Mariniflexile sp. TRM1-10: one gene and its partner. The main gene of each other region encodes a partner of the protein of the gene in region 2 in a complex. Links are inferred from orthologs where the notes say so. Each region holds a gene or a part of one and is shown on either strand. Other genes may lie near its edges. The genes, in order: pheT and pheS.

What was found.
Region 1: the proteins of pheS (region 2) and pheT are in contact, whole or in part, in a crystal structure (PDB 6P24), measured with the Escherichia coli proteins. The link is inferred for Mariniflexile sp. TRM1-10 from one-to-one orthologs.

Annotation. Positions count from the first base shown.
Region 1 is NZ_CP022985.1:4,269,017-4,272,389, forward strand. What follows is about bases 86-3,119. They hold pheT (phenylalanine--tRNA ligase subunit beta), read left to right. Parts: upstream 86-406; coding sequence 407-2,833; downstream 2,834-3,119. Other genes in these bases: CJ739_RS17740 (putative signal transducing protein), read left to right, coding at 3,015-3,119. Outside these bases: more of CJ739_RS17740, read left to right, coding at 3,120-3,254; CJ739_RS17745 (ABC-F family ATP-binding cassette domain-containing protein), read right to left, coding at 3,328-3,373.
Region 2 is NZ_CP022985.1:1,960,222-1,963,441, reverse strand. The notes cover bases 320-3,200. They hold pheS (phenylalanine--tRNA ligase subunit alpha), read right to left. Parts: upstream 2,330-3,200; coding sequence 1,310-2,329; downstream 320-1,309. Other genes in these bases: CJ739_RS08390 (hypothetical protein), read right to left, coding at 2,562-2,987; CJ739_RS08400 (hypothetical protein), read left to right, coding at 806-1,288; CJ739_RS08405 (GbsR/MarR family transcriptional regulator), read right to left, coding at 320-619. Outside these bases: CJ739_RS08410 (efflux RND transporter periplasmic adaptor subunit), read right to left, coding at 1-109; more of CJ739_RS08405, read right to left, coding at 119-319.

The DNA of each region.
Region 1 (3,373 bases), 2.3 Mb from region 2 along the record:
ACAAACTAGAAAACTTCCTCCCAAATTAAACCAGCGTTAGGGATTATTCATGCACTCTATTTTATCAATTAGAAATCGTGAATGTTTCACATTTGCAGTGAAAAGCCCACAGCGACGCAGGAGAGAGAACTTGTAACCTTTCGACTTTAGTTTATCTTGAGCACAGCCGAAAGGCTCAAGATAAACTCCTAACCCAACCTTTAGGTAACGCCTAAAATAAAAGCAATCCATTCTGTTTACATACGCTCTTTATTGTTTATAAATTAGTGGTCGTTTGTCGACTTTCGGGAGCTATTTTCAAAGGAAAAATGAAAAAAAATATGTAGGTTTGCACTCTTAAAAAGGCATTGCAACCCCGTGCTGAGCGTTGTCGAAGCATGGTCACTAAAAAAATAAAAAATTACAGATGAAAATTTCATACAATTGGTTAAAACAATTTATTAAAATTGATTGGACACCAGAACAAACCAGCGAATTACTAACAGATTTAGGTTTGGAAGTAGAAGGCATTGAGGCCTATCAATCAGTTAAGGGCGGATTGGAAGGCGTGGTTGTTGGCGAAGTTTTAACTTGTGTGCAACACCCAAATGCCGATAAATTAAAGATTACCACTGTAAATATTGGCGACGATGCCCCTTTGCAAATTGTGTGTGGCGCACCCAACGTGGCTGCTGGACAAAAAGTACCTGTGGCTACGATTGGTACGACTTTATACACCGAAACTGGCGAAGCGTGGACCATTAAAAAAGGTAAAATTCGTGGTGAAGAAAGCCATGGCATGATTTGCGCCGAAGACGAACTTGGTTTAGGAAAATCACACGATGGTATTATGGTCTTAGATGCCGATATTAAAGTGGGAACACCTGCTGCTGCTATTTTTGAGGTTGAAAACGATCATGTTTTTGAAATTGGCTTAACACCAAACCGTGCCGATGCCATGAGTCATTTGGGTACTGCCCGCGACCTAAAAGCTGGATTGATACAAAAGGAAACAACTTTAGAGTTTATAACCCCATCGGTAAGTGCGTTTCATGTAGATAACCGCACATTGCGAATTGATGTGGATGTTAAAAATAAAGAATTGGCACCGCGCTACTGCGGACTTACCATAAGTGGCATTAAGGTAAAAGAATCGCCTGTTTGGTTGCAGCACCGCCTAAAAGCCATTGGTTTAAATCCGATTAACAATATCGTGGATGCTACCAATTATGTACTTCACGATTTGGGGCAACCGCTACATGCGTTTGATGCTGCTAAAATTTCCGGTAATAAAGTGGCCGTTAAAACCTTAGCCGCTGGTACTAAATTTGTAACCTTAGATGGTGTAGAACGTACTTTACATGAAGACGATTTAATGATTTGTGATGCCGAAAAACCAATGTGTATTGCAGGTGTTTTTGGCGGAATACATTCGGGAGTTACAGAAGGAACAACCAGTATTTTCTTAGAAAGTGCTTATTTTGACCCAGTGAGCGTTCGTAAATCAGCTAAACGCCATGGTTTAAATACAGATGCATCATTTAGATTTGAACGAGGTATCGACCCTAACATTACTGAATATGCTTTAAAACGTGCTGCTTTGTTAATTCAAGAAGTTGCTGGTGGCGAAATTACAAGCGATATTGTTGATATTTATCCTAATAAAATTGAGGATTTTCAGGTACGATTAAGTTTTGAAAATGCGAAGAAGTTAATTGGTGAGGAAATCCCGAAGGAAATTATTAAACGTATTTTAACCTCATTGGAAATTAAGGTAAACAGTGTTACCGAAACAGGTTTAGGCTTGATGGTACCTGCTTACAGAAACGATGTAACCCGTGAAGCCGATATTATTGAAGAAATACTGCGTGTTTACGGTTATAACAATATTAAAACGACTGAAAAGCTAAATGCATCTATTTCTAATTCAACACGTTTTGAAGATCATAAGATACAGAACTTGGTTGGAAATCAATTGGCATCCCAAGGCTTTTTCGAAATACTTTCAAACTCACTTACCACGCCTAATTATGCGGCGTTAAGCGACCAATTAAAAGAGGAACATAATATCAGTATTTTGAATCCTTTAAGTGGTGATTTATCTGTTTTAAGACAGTCATTACTATTTTCCGGACTGGAAGCTATTTCGTTTAACATTAACAGAAGACGTTCCGATTTAAAACTGTTTGAATTTGGAAAAACCTATCATGGTTACAACGGCAAGCATGAAGAATTTAAGCATTTATCGGTATTTGTAACGGGCAATCAAAATGCTGAAAATTGGAATTCCACCAATAAAAAAAGTGATTTCTTTTTCCTTAAAGGAAATATTATAAGCCTATTGGAACGTTTGGGAATTTCAAGGTATAACGAATTACCTATTGAAAGCGATTTGTTTAGTGAGGGTTTAAGTTTTAGTTTAGGTAAAATGAAATTGATTGATTTCGGATTGATAAAAAAACCTATTTTAAAGCATTTTGATATTTCGCAAGATGTGCTGTATGCCAATTTTTATTGGGATACCATCCTAAATATTGTTAAGCGCAACAACATTTCATTTAAGGCAATCCCTAAATATCCTGAGGTGCGTCGTGATTTTGCGTTGTTGTTAGATGATAGCGTTACTTTCGAGTCGATTCACAAAATAGCCAAACAAAGTGAAAAGCAATTATTAAAAGATGTGAATCTTTTTGATGTGTATCAAGGCAAAAACTTACCAGCAGGTAAAAAAAGTTATGCCGTTAGTTTTACATTACAAGACGAAAACAAAACACTTACCGATAAGCAAATTGATAAAATCATGAAAACGCTACAAACACAATTTGAAACACAATTGGGTGCTGAGCTGAGATAGTTGGTTGATGGTTCTTGGTTGTTGGTTAATGGTTGATGGTTAATGGTTAATGGTTGATGGTTGTTGGTTGATGGTTGATGGTTGTTGGTTGATGGTTGTTGGGTTGAAACTTTAAACTTTTAAACTTTTAAACTTTCAACATATATTTTGTATCTTTAAGTAAACTCAATAACTTGAAATTATGACAGATTCTAATTTTATAAAGGTATACACAGGAAATTTTGCTGTCGTTAAGCGAATTGCAATAGAATTAAATGCTTTGGACATTAATCCCATCATTAAGGATCAATCGGAATCTGCTATATTAGGTGGTTTTGGTGGAACATTAGCTCCCGACTTTCAAGAAGTGTTTGTACATGAAGATGAACTTGAAAGAGCTACTGAAATTATTAATAAGGTAACAAAAGAATTAAAATCCTAATTAAAAATTATCCCAATAAAAAAGAGCGGTTTTTAAATTAAAATTGCTCTTTTTTATTGAATTTGGTGTTTATTTATGCTGTAACTGCATACATTTTATTACGCAACTCTTTAATTTTT
Region 2 (3,220 bases):
AAGTAGCTGGCGGCATTTTAGCGGCTTGTTGTTCTTGTTTATTACCACAACTTGATAACACAATTGCTAAACATAGTGTTGCGATTGAATATAGTCTGATTTTTTCCATGTTGCTTCCTTAAAGTTTATTGTTCTTTTCTATGATTTTTGTCCTTAATTTTAATACAGATTTGGTAGCTTCGTCCAAAAACTGAATGTAATCGTCATGAAATTCTAAATCGAATTTTGAAGTGTCATCAGAATTATTGGCGTTCGATTTTTCTTTATAGTCTCTAATTTCAATATGGAGTTCTTTTTGAACACACCAAGTTTCTATCATATCATCAATACCTTGAATAATCGTGTCTTGATTTATTACAAAATATTTTTTTCGGTCTCCCAATTTTGTGAAATAGACAATTTTCTTTAAATCTTGTAAGTGATTTAAATGGGTTGATATGGTGCTTTTACTAGCGCAAAGCTTTAATACCAAATCTTCAAAAGTTGTTCCTACCTTTCCTGTTAGTATGATGTACGACATAATACGAGCTGCAACAGGAGCCAGTTGGTCTTTATTCTCTATAAAAACCCCTAGTTTTTCAACCAAAGCTTTTTTCTCACTACATATATTATCCGGCATAATTATAAAATTTGGTGTAAATATAAAACAGGTTCGTTTTTTTCCGAACTAAACGAAGTTAAAAAATTGTTAAATAACAATACTCACAATAATATTTGCTTTGAAAGAAATAATTTACTAGATTCGTTTGGAAACCGTCTCAAACGCCTTTTCCGTTTATGCTACTTTAAAAACCAATATTTTTTTATGAAGAAATTAGCTTTATTTTTCCTTTTCAGCTTTTTGGCTCTATACTTAAAAGCACAAACTACTCCTTTAAATGTAGATGAGGATTTATACGAAACGATAGGAAAAGAATTAAATACGATGATTTCGGAAGAAAAAGATGCTATGAAAATAGTTTCATTAACCCCTAAAAAAGATTTGATTAATGATAATATTTATGAGTTTTCGGTAGTAGTTATTTATAATTTAGTTTCTAAAGAACAAGCCATATTGAATGTTGGTTTTAATAATGGTATAAGTGAAAAATCCCATCGACTAATTTCCGATGCTTCAAAAATTATAAATAAGGGCGCAAGCTATCATACTTTTAAAGTAAAATCAAAAGTAATTGATTGGAGCGATATAGGAGGTGCTTTTTATGTAGCAACAAATATGTCTGAGCATCCGCATGAAAAAATTTGGAGTCCTTTAGCTAGCGACAGGTTCTTTTTAAAGGTTAACTAATATTTATCTTTACAGTTGTTTTTATAGTGCGCTTTTAAACTGCTCTAAAAACCTCACATCATTCTCGCTTAATAAACGAATATCATTTATTTGGTGAAGCAACATGGCAATGCGATCTATACCAACTCCAAAAGCAAAACCAGAATATTCTTTAGAGTCTATTTTGCAATTTTCCAATACGTTGGGATCTACCATACCACAACCTCCAATTTCTAACCAACCGGTACCTTTTGTAATGCGGTAATCCGATTCGGTTTCTAAGCCCCAGTACACATCAATCTCGGCACTTGGCTCTGTAAATGGGAAATAAGACGGACGCAAGCGTATTTTAGATTTTCCAAACATTTGGGTTGTAAAATATTGAAGTGTTTGCTTTAAATCGGCAAAACTTACATCTTTATCAATGTACAAGCCTTCTATTTGGTGGAAAAAACAGTGTGAACGTGCCGAAATAGCTTCGTTACGGTATACGCGACCTGGAGAAATAGTACGAATTGGTGGTTGGTTATTTTCCATATAACGTACTTGCACCGAACTGGTATGGGTACGCAATAAAATATCGGGATTTGTTTGAATGAAAAACGTATCCTGCATATCGCGTGCCGGATGGTATTCTGGCAAATTTAAAGCGGTGAAATTATGCCAATCGTCTTCAATTTCCGGGCCTTCACTAACATTAAAACCAATGTTAGAAAAAATATCTATAATTTGATTTTTTACTATAGAAATCGGATGACGCGCACCAATTTGAATCGGGTTTCCCGGACGTGATAAATCACCATAAATACCTTTTACTTCCTCTTTACTTTCTAAGGATTCCTTTAAAGTATTTACTTTGTCTTCGGCTGTATTTTTAAGTTGATTTATTATTTGCCCAAACTCCCTTTTTTGGTCGTTGGCAACGTTTTTTAATTCTCCATAAAACTCCTTTAGAAGTCCTTTAGAGCCTAAGTATTTTATTCTGAAAGCTTCTACTTCCTCTTTGGTTTGTGCTTTAAAGGCTTCTGCTTCGGTAATAAGTTCTTTTATCTTGTCTATCATAACTTCCTAAAATGATGGCAAATTTACTGATTTTTTACGGAATTTGATAATGAACATTATTTTTGACAAACTATAAATAATTATTATCGGAAAGATCTGGAATTTAGAAAGAACTGTCTTTTTTAAAGGAAATTGAATTCAATCCGTTAGGGATTGGCTGTTCTTGGGGACTACTTTTTTGTTGCCAAATAGCTAAACAGGGATTTAAAAACATATTCTTAATTTATACTTTTCAAGCATAAATATCCTTAAATTCCTTTAAATTTCTCATCCATTCAATGGACTGATTTAATGTACAGCATCTTTTTGTGCTATTATGGGACAGGTATTTTTCAATTGTGGCAATATTGAAATTTAAATCATCATAAAAAACAATGGCCGACGCGACAATAAAATCATAGTCGGTATTAAATTTGATCCATTGTTTAAGATCAATAGAAAATGAGGCTATCCTATTTGAAATAAAACCAATTTTCAAGTCCTCACCGTAGTGATCTACCAAAGCCATGACGATGTCTTCGCATTCTTCTATACCAATATGTACACCTTCCTTAAATTCAGCGATACAAAAAAAATCCAATAAATAAAGGTTCCCAATGTCCAGGGTTACTTTTTTTGAGTCTATGGCACCATAATAGGTTGAGTTTTCAAATTTCATCGGGGCAATATCTGTTTGATTAAAAATAACATTCTAAATATAGGAAAATCATACGTATATTTGCTGTGAATATGATTTAAAATAAAAATCATCTACTATTCAGAGCACCCATATTCATCATGAACAGATTGAATAACGAAGAATAATTGACAAAATTCTAAAAAATGGTGTGTTTATCTAACATGCGTTTGGCATGACCAAGACTGTATAAGACTCAAAATCAGCCACTCATG